Regions from separate parts of the Clostridium sp. CM037 genome, predicted to be linked through region 3. Evidence: riboswitches for the same ligand, from Rfam matches in the RefSeq annotation. Region 3 holds a riboswitch; each other region holds the start of a gene.
The links. A riboswitch is a leader RNA that binds a small molecule or an ion and turns the genes downstream of it on or off. The one in region 3 is predicted to bind cobalamin.
Positions count from the first base shown of each region.

Region 1: linked by a shared signal. The riboswitch ahead of ACWJKP_RS18045 (YitT family protein) and the one ahead of ACWJKP_RS04725 (cobyric acid synthase) in region 3 are both predicted to bind cobalamin.
Region 2: linked by a shared signal. The riboswitch ahead of ACWJKP_RS16560 (sirohydrochlorin cobaltochelatase) and the one ahead of ACWJKP_RS04725 (cobyric acid synthase) in region 3 are both predicted to bind cobalamin.
Region 4: linked by a shared signal. The riboswitch ahead of cbiQ (cobalt ECF transporter T component CbiQ) and the one ahead of ACWJKP_RS04725 (cobyric acid synthase) in region 3 are both predicted to bind cobalamin.

Region 1 covers NZ_CM143650.1:3,763,153-3,766,358, reverse strand. Annotated here, with positions in the region: gene ACWJKP_RS18060 (energy-coupling factor ABC transporter substrate-binding protein) at 1-36, shown strand, start outside; gene ACWJKP_RS18055 (helix-turn-helix domain-containing protein) at 117-299, shown strand; gene ACWJKP_RS18050 (cob(I)yrinic acid a,c-diamide adenosyltransferase) at 345-884, shown strand; cobalamin riboswitch at 1,117-1,304, shown strand; gene ACWJKP_RS18045 (YitT family protein) at 1,504-2,355, shown strand; gene ACWJKP_RS18040 (DUF3842 family protein) at 2,542-2,970, opposite strand.
Region 2 covers NZ_CM143650.1:3,449,379-3,452,584, forward strand. Annotated here, with positions in the region: gene ACWJKP_RS16555 (pyridoxal phosphate-dependent aminotransferase) at 1-817, opposite strand, end outside; gene ACWJKP_RS16560 (sirohydrochlorin cobaltochelatase) at 887-1,720, opposite strand; cobalamin riboswitch at 1,866-2,050, opposite strand; gene ACWJKP_RS16565 (transposase) at 2,271-3,182, shown strand.
Region 3 covers NZ_CM143650.1:1,005,758-1,008,963, reverse strand. Annotated here, with positions in the region: gene ACWJKP_RS04725 (cobyric acid synthase) at 17-1,510, opposite strand; cobalamin riboswitch at 1,646-1,830, opposite strand; gene trmB (tRNA (guanosine(46)-N7)-methyltransferase TrmB) at 2,005-2,658, opposite strand; gene ACWJKP_RS04715 (site-2 protease family protein) at 2,706-3,206, opposite strand, start outside.
Region 4 covers NZ_CM143650.1:3,767,365-3,770,570, reverse strand. Annotated here, with positions in the region: gene sigG (RNA polymerase sporulation sigma factor SigG) at 1-698, shown strand, start outside; cobalamin riboswitch at 868-1,041, shown strand; gene cbiQ (cobalt ECF transporter T component CbiQ) at 1,418-2,269, shown strand; gene ACWJKP_RS18070 (energy-coupling factor ABC transporter ATP-binding protein) at 2,282-3,109, shown strand; gene ACWJKP_RS18065 (energy-coupling factor ABC transporter permease) at 3,173-3,206, shown strand, end outside.

The DNA of each region.
Region 1 (3,206 bases), 1.5 Mb from region 3:
ACTAAAAAAGAAAATCAGGGGAATAAAACTGAATAATGATTTTCCAGCCTTATAGAATACCTTTCTATAATTATACACAGTTAACTCTACGAGAGATAGGGAGGTGTTTTCAAAATATGGTGGTAAATGTAGAAAAGAAGTTCGAGTTGGTTAGCTATATGGCTGATATTGAAAAGGGAATTATTGAAAAAACACTGAATAAAAACGAAAACAATGTTAGCAAAATATCAAGAGAATTAAGTATTTCAAGACAAGATTTGCAATATGAAATAAAAAAATATAAGATAACCCTGAGATAATAAAGCATATGTATGCATATGCTAAAACAAGGAGAAATGAATATAATGGGGAAATTAAAAAATGGATATGTTCAAATTTATACGGGGAATGGCAAGGGTAAAACGACTGCAGCTGTAGGAATAGCTGTACGTGCAGCAGGAAATGGATATACTGTATTTATGGTACAGTTTTTGAAGGGAAGTAAAACTGGTGAAATTGAAAGTGCAAAAAAATTGGCTCCCTTTTTTAATATATTTAGGTTTGAGAAAAAAAGAGGTTTTTTTTGGACATTAAATGCAGAGGAAAAAAATGAATTAAAAGAAGAAGTACAAAAGGGGTATGAATTTTGCAGGGAAGCATTAAAAGAAGAAAAATGCGACATACTTATCATGGATGAGGTAATGGGAGCATTGAACAATCAACTAATAAGTGAAGAACAACTACTAGAATTAATGGAGAATAAACCTGCTAATATAGAATTGATTTTAACAGGGAGAGACGTACCTAAAGCTATAATAGATAAAGCGAATCTTGTAACTGAGATGAAGGATATTAAACATTATTTTAACGAAGGAATACCATCTAGAGAGGGTATAGAGTTTTGATTATAACCACCTCAAATTTTAAAATTAAGTTAATAATATTTAGAGTTTGAAGGGGGAATTATTATGAATATGTACAAAAACTTAGGCAAAGAATTTATTGTCAATATAACGGGAAATAGAAAAGCCGATAGGGTTATTGTGGAAGAATTTAATAAAAACTCTGTTACTAAATAAAGCTCAATTAAAAAAGGTTTTATGGAAGAGATTAAAAGAAACTTTTAAATGAAAGTAATTTAATATCGAATTTAAAGGTATGAGATGTTTTGCATTTCATTTAAAAGGGAACCAGGTGAAAAGCCTGAACGGTCCCGCCGCTGTAATGGTGAGAAGCTCTAAATTATACCACTGACAATTTTGCTGGGAAGGATTAAAGCGACTGTGATCCAAAGTCAGAAGACCTGCCTTTATTAATACACCAAGAACGCTACGAGTGATAGGGGGTGTGACGTATATTTGTATGAAAATGCATTTTAAATTTTGCGTTTTTTACAAATATGGTTGGTATTATTATCAAGCCCTTAGCATAAATGCTAAAGGGCTTAATTTTTCGTTGAGAAAGAAATTATGATTATTTTATAGAGGATAGGTAATACAATTGATAATTATAAGGAGGCATATTATGCAAACAAAGATAAAGGAATTTGCGCTTATAAACATAGGAATGTTTATGGTATCAGCAGGTTTATATTTCTTTTTAATGCCAAATAATTTAGCGACAGGTGGGGCGAATGGATTAGCAATAGTTATAAATAAATTTACAGGGGGGTTATCCGTAGGTTGGATAATGATGATAATAAACCTTATTTTGTTTGTAATAGCATTTATTGCTATCGGAAAGAGTTTTGGTGGGAAAAGTGTGTATGCAAGCTTTGGTGTAGGAGGTATTATAATTGTATTTCAAAAGTTTATACCTATTAATAATTCAATTACAGGAGATATTTTACTGGAACTTATATTTGGAATACTAATATCGGGAATAGGTACAGCGATAGTATTTAATCAAAATGCTTCAACAGGGGGGACAGATATATTAGCTAAGATATTAAATGAATTTTTCCATATAAATTTAGGAAAAGGAGTTTTAATGTGTGATTTAATTATAATTTTAATGGCGGTTTTTGCCTTTGGAATTAAGCTATCATTATATGCAATGCTTGGAGTTATAATTAATGGTTTTCTTATTGATCACATCATAGATGGAATAAATGTGTGCAAAGAAGTTACAATTATAAGTAATAACAGCGATAAGATAAGAAAATATATAAGAGAAAAGCTAGATAAAACATCTACTGTATATAACGGAGTAGGGGATTTTTCAGATGAGAGTAAAGAAGTTGTTGTGGTTATAGTAGGAAGAAGGGAGTTTATAACACTTAAAAAATTCATAAAATTTGTTGATAAGGATGCTTTTGTAACAGTGAATAATATTTATGAAGTCTTTGGATACGGGTTTAAATCCTTAAAACATTAAATAAAAATTTTAGATAGCTAATAGAGCGGATTAACAAAATTTATGCCATGAAAGCAGGCAAGATTGTTAGTTATGGAATACCAACAGAAGTCTTAACCCAAGAATTAATAAAGTCTTTGTATGAGTCAGATGCTAAAATTACAGAGGATAAAGAACTGGTATTTTAAATATTATGTATAAACCTTCTTATATAAAATGATATTTTATATTACTTTTTATATCAAGTACAATCTCTTCAATTATATCCTTGATTTGCATATTCCTTGTGCCTGGTATATAAATACCATGTTTTTGTAGTGGAAGTATATATTTAGTACAATCCATATTAAATATTGATGTGGCAATCATGTGGGTAATTTCACCGTTAATGCCACCACTACATATTATTCCAATTGGACCGATTATACTATCGATTTTATTTTTCTTGCAAAATGAGCAAATTGATTCCTCTCCACTTATACCAATATTTGCACCAGCTCTTACCATATTTGAACAAGCAAATGCATTTGTACCAAGTGCAACAATATAGATATCTAGGTCAATTTCTTTACGAATTTTTTTTATGATTGTTTGACCAAGACCTGCCCCTTGTGCGTCTATTACAGCTATTTTCATGGTGAACCTCCAAAAAATAAAATTTATAATATAATGAAATCTATTTTTATATAGATAATATTATTATACTATAATGTTTATGTATATTCTGTGTTTAGTTCAAATAAAATTACAATGTTGGTATAAATAAAATGATTATAAAAAAGCAAAAAAAATTCTCCCATAAAGGTATTAATTTTATAATTCAAGGCAAAATAAAGAAAATAATATTAATAATATAATTGATATAAATGAAG
Region 2 (3,206 bases), 1.8 Mb from region 3:
CTTTGCTTTTTTCAATATAAACGTTATCTTTTAACACATGACGTGCAGCCATTTCTGCAAAACAGTTTATGTTCCAGGGGTTTTGTTTTTCTTTGACTTTTTTTAATAGGTCTACGTTACTACTTATTCCATACCCAAACCTTATACCAGGCATCGCAAAAAATTTGGTTAATGCTCTTATTATAAATAAACATTTGTATGTTTTAACTTTTTCACTGAAACTGTGCTGTGAATCTCCAGTAAATTCTATAAAAGCCTCATCTATTATTATGACTTTGTCGTTACATTCACAATATTCAAGAATTTTTTGAAACTCAGCCTTATTTATGATATTGCCATTGGGGTTATTTGGATTACCTAAAACCACACCTTCTACACTCTGTAATCTATTAAGAATATCCTCATAATCATAGAAAAGTTCAGCATATTCATGCTTTAATAAGGTATTCTCATTAATCTTCTCTTTTAAATAAGAATACTCTATACTACAATTCCACTTTTTAGCATCAATTTCGTACTCTACAAAAGATGGCACCACAATTAGTAGATTTTTATGACAAGCTATAACTAAGTCAATTATTTCTGCAGCCCCATTTCCTAAAACAAAATATTCTTTTGGGCAATCAATGTATTCTTTTAATTCTTTCAATACCTCCCTATATTGAATATCTGGATATCTTGTTAAAGCATCTACGGCTTCACTAATGTTATCAGTGAAACTTTTAGGAACCCCTAATGGATTAATATTAGAACTGTAATCTATTAATTCTCGCCCCTCAAGTAATCCATTAGTATAAACATCTCCACCATGTATCATCGAATACCTTCCTTTCTACTTGTAACTCTCATCTACCGTACTTTAGTTACTTATAACTTACGAAGAATTTTAATTTCCCTTATGTGTTTTCCCTACATTCTTAAACTTTTCATTAATTACATCATTAATGTGCTGTATATAAATGTCTTGAACGTCACTATTTTCTCCTAACCCATGCAGATATATTTTAACTTTAAACCCTTTTGCCTCTAAAATACTCTTCCAGGAGTCCTCTGCATCTCCCGCCATGTCATTCTTGGCATGATCTCCTGCTACGAGCAGTAGTGGCATTAAAGTGACTTCGCTAATACTCTGAGTAGTAACATTAGGTATTACTCTTTCCAAAGTTGGATACCCTTCCACGGTTGCTACATGTACATTGTTAAAACCTCTATCCCTTAAAACGCTTTCAAAACAGCAATATACTGCATTTGCAATATGGTTTGTACCATGCCCCATCAAAATTACTGTATCCATTGGTTGCAATTGCTTTGATAGAGCATCCACCATTATTGAGTAATCATCTGGCACGCCTGCTTCTTCTCCCTTAAAACATAAAAGAGGTCTTCCTATTAAGATATTTTTAAATGCTTTACATTCTTTGTATCTATTAACTACATTATTTATATAATCAAATTCTACTCCAGGAATAACATGCAAAGGCTGAACAATTACCTCATTATATCCTTCGCTTTTTAACTTTTCCAAAGCTTCTTCTGGAGTATCTACATGAATATTATCCCTATTCTTAAGTACCCTAAGAATAATATGTGAAGTAAATGCTCTTCTTATATCATAATCTTCAAAAGTATGTCTTATTTTATCTTCTATTGCATCGATAGTTACTTTTCTTGCATCTTCATGTGTTGTTCCAAAACTTACAATTAAAATTGCCTTCTTCATTTCGATCATCCACCTTGCTAAATATTTTCCGAAATCTATCATAACATTTACATATAATGCTTTTTAAAACAAAAAAAATAGTACGCATACGATAGCGACTACTTTTTAATTAATCCATAATTAAATAGTTCTTTCCCTCCGAAAGCTTGTTAACATCATTTAGGCAGGTCTCCTGGCTCTTGATTCTTCCTTTAATTATCCTTCCTCATTTTTAATTTACGAAGTAGCATTTAAAAGTTTTTCATCAATTACAGTAGCGGGGGCTGCTGCGGATTTAAACCGCATTCCCTTTTCACCTATTTCAAGGCACCTAAAATCATATTCAATTCTCTATTAATTCTAGTTTATTATATTTAAGCCGTACTGTCAATATTTAGAGTGTCTCCTTAGTTTAATAGGCAAAAAAATAATTCAGAAAAATAATTAGAATAATTAGGGACGATTAACAACTATTTAAATTATTTATATATATATTAGCTTAAGATTATGAATATCATCCCGATTCATAGGCAATAATTCAAATAAAAATCTATGAGGAAGGGTGATTTTAATGCCAAGAAAGGCAAGAGAAAAAACAGATGACTCGATATTTCATATTATGTGCAAAAGTATCAGCGAAATAAATTTATTCAAGGATGATGAGGATAAGAACAAGTATTTATCACTTGTAAAAAAGTATAAATATCTCTATAATTTTAAAATCTACGGTTACTGTCTTATGGATAACCATTCTCATTTAATGATTGATGCTAATGGTACTGATATATCAAAGGTAATGCATGGAATAAATTTTTCTTATGCAATGTACTTTAATAAAAAATATAAAAGGGAAGGACATCTTTTTAAGGATAGATTTAAGAGTAAAATAGTTAATAATGAACGATATTTGAAGACTTTATCTCTATATATACACAATAATCCTACGGATATAGATGAATATAAAAATTGTCCTGAAAAATATGCTTTTTCTAGTCTAGCCATATTTTTAGGAAAAAGACATGATTCTTTTAAATTAGTTGATTATGGATTTATTATGAGCTCTTTTGGTAATAGCCTAAAAAGTGCAAGAAAGAATTACTATAATCTTGTCTTTCTCTGTAATGGAGAAAAATTAAAACACGAAATAGAATTTAAAGATGAAAAATCAGAGTATAAATGTGAACGAAAAATACTTGTAAGGAACTTTAAGCCAGAAGATATAATAGAATTTATAGCGTCAAAGATGAATGTATCAAAGACTCATCTTTATATGAAGTACAGCAGAAAGCTTGTACGGGCAAAAGCCTTAACCGTTATTCTAATGAGGAGCCTCTGTAATTTTAAATCTAGCGATATATCCAGCACTCTTGGAAACATTACACAGTCTAGAGTATCAAAATTAAGCACTATTGGCATCGAATTAATTGGAACAGAAGAAAAATATGAGAATATTATCATGGATTTTATTAAACGTTATGCTTAGTAATAATTTATTAATATAATCTTC
Region 3 (3,206 bases):
CCCTAACTTTTTCTTTTTAACTTTTTCTTTTTATTCCTATGATTTTATAGATTGAATCCATGTCTACATTATCTCTAACTATGTCTGCTAGCTTATCTAATTCTTTTTCTCTTAGATTTTCATAAACCTTAGATTTTTTAGGTTCCATAGCTTTTTTTACCCTTAAAGTATTAATCATATGTTCTCTAAACTCTACTCCATCAAAAACTCCATGAATATATGTACCCATAACATTTCCACCTGCATTTATTGCTCCATCAAAGGATGACGTATCAGAACCATTCTTATCATAGATTTCAAAAAGTGGTTTTGCATTATGACCATATTTACAAATTCCCATATGTATTTCGTAACCATAAGTTTCTATACTAGTATCCCTAATGTTAATGCTACGAGCCTTTACTCTTGTAGTTATTTTCTCATCTTCAAATATTGTGTCTACGTCTAAAAGCTTCATACCCTCTGTTTCTTTTGAATTTCCCTCTAAGCCATTAGGGTCACTTAAGCTATTTCCTAACATTTGATAGCCTCCACAAATACCTAATACGTTACCTTCTACACTATATTGCTGAACCGCTTTTGCAAGTCCCGAATTTCTTAAAGAAATTAAATCATCAATAGTATTTTTTGTTCCGGGTATGATAAGGAGGTCTGGCGTGCCCAATTCTCCTTTAGTTGTAACAAATCTAACTGATACATCTTCTTCAGCCTTTAATGCGTCTAAATCCGTAAAATTCGATATATGTGGAAGCTTTATTACAGCAATATCAATAGGTGCAGTAATTTTTTTGTTAAATTCTACTGCACCATCTTCATCTTCGAGTTCCAATCTAAAATAAGGAACTACCCCTGCACATGGAATATGTATAATATCCTCAATCATTGTAAGTCCTGGCTTTAAGATTTCTAAATCTCCTCTAAACTTATTAATAATAGTGGCTTTAACTCTTTTTTTCTCGGCCTCATTAAGCAAAAGCAAAGTCCCTGCTAGTGACGCAAATACTCCACCCTTATCTATATCTCCTGCGAGTATCACAGGTGCATCTATAAGTTCCGCCATTCCCATATTCACTATATCTCTATCTCTTAAATTAATTTCTGCTGGGCTACCTGCTCCTTCCATTACTATAATATCAAACTTCTTCTCTAATTCTTCAAACTGCTTTTTTAACATGTCTTTGAATTCCAATTTCATATTATGATATTCCATAGCTGTACTATTCCCAAAAACCTTTCCATTAACGATAATTTGGCACTTTTTATCCGAGGTAGGTTTTAATAAAATCGGATTCATATATACCTCTGGCTCCAATCCTGCCGCATAGGCTTGAAGCACCTGCGCACGTCCCATTTCTTTCCCATCCAATGTAATATAAGAATTCAATGACATATTCTGTGACTTAAAAGGACATACTGAAAACCCATCTTGCACAAAAATTCTGCAAAGTGCTGTTACTAATATGCTTTTTCCTACTGATGAAGCGGTTCCTTGAACCATTACTTTAGCCATTACTATTTCTCCTTTCTTCCTACTTGTATTCTTCTTTGGCACACAACAAAAAAACAGCAAGCTTGCGCACCTGCTGTTATGTACAAATTTTTCATTGCACTAACTTGAATTCTACAGTTCTTTCCCGCCGAAAGCTTAATATTACTAATTTAGGCAGGTCTCCTGGCTCTTGATACGCTTTCTCTTATCACTTTCCCTTTCAGGTAGTTATAAAAGATTTTCTCTCAATTACAGTAGCGGGGGCTGCTGTGGAATTACACCACATTCCCTTTTCACCTTACTAATCATCTACTAAAGTAACTTAATCCACTTTAGTGGCTGATTAATAAAAGGCACCTAAACAAATCTATTCATTTTTAACTAATATAATTCATAAGTTTCATTTTTAAAATTTTCAATTTAATACATTTCTATGTAATTAAGTTTATAGCATTATGTTAATCCTGTCAATAAATAAGAATCTAAAATGCTTAAGTCTCATATGGTTAAATTCGCTAAATTAATTTTGCTTGTAGAAACATAGCTTGTTTCCCTATTTCTGTGAATTTAGCTTCATATTCTGTAACTACATTATCTTTAAAATCACTCTTATGCAAATCATAGGTCGAAAATAATATTTCAAACCCACACTCTTTGAAATAGTCTACTGATTCTTCGAATAGCTCTGTATCATCTGTTTTGAACCAAACTTCAGATCCCGGTTTTAAGAATTTCTTATAGCTCGTCAAGAACTTAGTATGAGTTAATCTTCTTTTATTATGTCTGTCTTTTGGCCAAGGATTACAAAAATTTATATAAATTCTGCTTATCTCATCTTTTGCAAACACATCATCAATAAGCATAATGTTCATTGGCATAAGACGTACATTTATGTCTTGTGCTCCTTCAATTTCTCTTACTTCTATTACTTTTCTAAGGGCAAATACCAGAACCTCATCTTTTAAATCAATGCCTACAAAATTGATATCAATATCTCTCCTGGACTTTTCTGATATAAATCTACCTTTACCGCAACCTAGTTCTAGATGGATTTCATTATTATTTTTAAATTCTTCATTCCATTTTCCTTTGTGATCATATTGGTCAGTTATTACAATATGACTAGTTTCCAGCTCTGGTCTAGCCCAATATTTTTTTCTTAAGCGCATATGTTTTTCTCCTTACATTTATAATTTTTATGAAATTTACTTTTTATTTAAAACATCCCTGCAATATTTAAAAACTGTTTAAATAACCATAACCCTGGCGCTTGCACGATATAAGTAAAAACTGATTGTCCACCAGGTAATATAGGCAATATTAACACCATAAATATTAAGAATTGATACCTATAAATTGTATCTGGTAAATTGTAAAAAAACTTTGGGAACAAATCTCTAACTATATGAGATCCATCAAATCCCGGTATTGGCACTAAATTAAGAAAAAACAAAATACAATTTAGGTACCCTGTAATTATTAAAATTTGGCTAATAATAGTATATAATCCACCATGAATTGGTGGAAATTTCGAAAATAACACAGTAAGAATTGCAAATACAAACCCTAGAATTAGATTAGCAATTGGGCCTGCAACTGAAACTTTCAAATCATCCTTATAATAGTTTTTAAATGCACTAGGATTTGTCTGAACAGGCTTTGCCCAACCAAACCCTACTAATATAATCATAAGAAATCCCATTGGATCTATATGTGC
Region 4 (3,206 bases), 1.5 Mb from region 3:
AGCTACTATTTAGGATACAAAATGGTGAGTATGAGTGTAGAGAAAAATTTATTAAAGGAAATTTAAGATTGGTTTTAAGTGTGATAAAGCACTTTAATAATCGAGGAGAAAACGTAGATGATTTATTTCAAGTAGGCTGTATTGGTTTAATGAAGTCCATTGATAATTTTGATCTAAGTCTAAATGTTAGATTTTCAACATATGCAGTTCCTATGATTATTGGGGAAATAAGAAGATATTTAAGAGATAATAACTCAATAAGAGTTAGTAGATCATTAAGGGATATTGCATATAAAGCATTACAAGTTAGGGACAGATTGGTGAATCAAGACAATAAAGAGCCTACTGTAGCTGAAATAGCAAAAGAATTAGAATTACCAAGGGAAGATGTAGTGTTTGCTTTAGATGCTATACAAAATCCTGTATCTTTATTTGAACCTATTTATCACGCTGGTGGAGATGAAATTTATGTAATGGATCAAATAAGTGACACCAAAAATTTAGATGATAATTGGCTTGAAAATATATCGATTAAAGAGGCAATGAAAAAATTAAATGTTAGAGAAAAGTTAATCTTAAATTTAAGGTTCTTCGATGGAAGAACTCAAATGGAAGTAGCAGGTGAAATAGGTATATCCCAAGCTCAAGTTTCTAGACTGGAAAAAACTGCATTAAAGCACATGAGAAAGTACGTATAGGGTCCCCTAGTGGGTCCCTTTTTTTACTGTAGCATTAATTTGAGAAAATAGTATAATGTATTATTTTGTGAAAATTTGAAAAATATTATCTTTTTACAACTAAAGTAGTTGATTTTTTGTAATAATAAGGCTACTATATAATGAGTACATGTGTGAAAGAACTATAAAAATTAAATAATAAAATATAGGTTTAAATTAATTAAAAGGGAATCAGGTTAAAATCCTGAACTATCTCGTAGCTGTAATAGATGAATTTAAGTGCATTATGCCACTCGAAAACGGGGAAGGCGCGCTTAAATAATGATTCTTGAGTCAGAATACCGGCCCATATTTTCGCACTACAAACTCTACGAGTGATAGAGAGGGCTTTATAATGAAAATTTGTTTGTTGATTTTATATGATTAAGCATATTTTTGAATCGTTTCCTTCTAACGCTTTAGTTAGAAGGCTTTTTGTTTTGTAGACAGGCCTATACTACAAATTGTCAAAACGAACCTAAACATCATTAGGTAGAATATCATCGTTTTCGCCGGGTGCTTCAATGCGATTATAGTTACATTATCTGGCCTTAGATTTTTAAATCAGATTGTAGGTGTAATTGTTTACTATGCTTCATCTATTTTTATTATTCTAAAATCTCCCAGAATGCTGCCATGGGGTGAAAATTCAAAGGAGATGTGAAATGGGAAAAATTATTATTTTATGTGCCATTTTTCTAATGGTGGGCTTTTTCTTCAAATGGAAAAAAGGGGATGGGACACATCATCATCATCACCATGGAACCGGACATAAACACGGCGAAGGGTTTTCAATTGATTTTTATGCTTATACCTCTAAAATCAGACACTGGAATGCTACTTTTAAAGTATCTCTTTCTGTTGTGATACTGATTCTTTGCATTGTATTGGAAAATCCCTATGTATCCGTTGTGGTCATTATTGCAATGGGCTATCTGACCATTGTAAAAGGAGATCTTCCAGTAAACGAATACTTGTCAATACTGGCGATTCCAATCATCTTTATCCTCCTTGGCACTTTTACAATTGCTATTGATTTTTCAAAGCAGCCAATGGGGCAGTATAACCTGTATCTTGGCTTCTGCTATGTGTTTACTTCTCAGGCAAAGCTTAAGGAAGTGGCATTTTTGATTCTGAAAGTTTTTGCAGCTATCAGTGCCCTACAAATGATGACACTGTCAACTCCGTCCTCCGAGATTATATATGTGCTTCGAAAGGCACATGTTCCAAAGCTTATTGTAGAGCTGATGAACCTCATTTACCGTTATATTTTCATTTTAATGGATGTCTATACTAAAATGAAAAATTCCGCAGAATCCCGTCAGGGCTACTGTGATTTTAAGACTTCATGCTATACATTTGGAAGCATTGCAAGCAATATGCTGGTTATTTCGTTGAAAAAGGCAAACGATTATTATGATGCAATGGAGGCCAGATGCTATGATGGGGATCTTATATTTTTGGAGGAAGATAAAAAGGTAGAGACAATACAGATTGCCTCTGCGGTAGCATTTATAAGTTTTTTGATTCTGATATGGGGCGTTACAAGATAGAAAGGAGCGATTATGGGGAAATCAATATTGAAGGTCGAAGATCTATACTACGTCTACGGAAATGGCAAGTCTGCATTGGACGGCGTAAGTGTGGATATCAATGAAGGTGAGAAAATCGCTGTTATTGGTTCTAATGGATCCGGAAAATCTACATTTTTCTTGAACATAAACGGTGTATTTACACCTGAACAGGGAAAAATAATTTACCGGGGTACTGTCGTTAATAAGAAGAATTTAAAAGGACTTAGAAAAAATATCGGGATTGTTTTTCAAGATGCGGACAATCAAATAATCGCATCTACAGTTAGGGCAGAAGTTGGATTCGGGCCAATGAATTTAAAGCTTCCAAGAGAGGAAGTACTCAAGCGAGTTGAGGAAGCACTGGCATACATGAACATATCAGATTTCAAGGATCGTCCGCCACACTATTTGAGTGGCGGTGAAAAGAAGCGAGTCACCATTGCGGGCATAATTGCTATGAAATCAGAAATCATTATCTTTGATGAACCGACTGCATCACTTGATCCTTTAAATGTACTGATACTAGAAGAAGTTTTGGATAAGCTTGGTTCGGAGGGCAAGACAATGCTCATTTCCACCCATGATGTAGATTTCGCATATCGATGGGCGGAGCGAGTCCTTGTATTCTGCCAAGGAAAAATTATCGCAGATGGAACACCATTAGAAATTTTCCAAAACACAGAAATTTTAAAACAAGCAAATCTAAAACAGCCAACCGTGATGGAGATATATGAATTGCTTGTAGAAAAACATCTGCTGGAAGATACTAGTGCCTATCCGAAAAGTACGCAAGAATTTAAGGAAATGTTTGAAAAATAGTTGGATTTTCTAGGCAGGTTAGCTTAGATTAATATAAATTAAAAACAATAGAGGAGGAAAAAAATGAATCAGAAAGAAAAGAAAATTGTCTTTATTG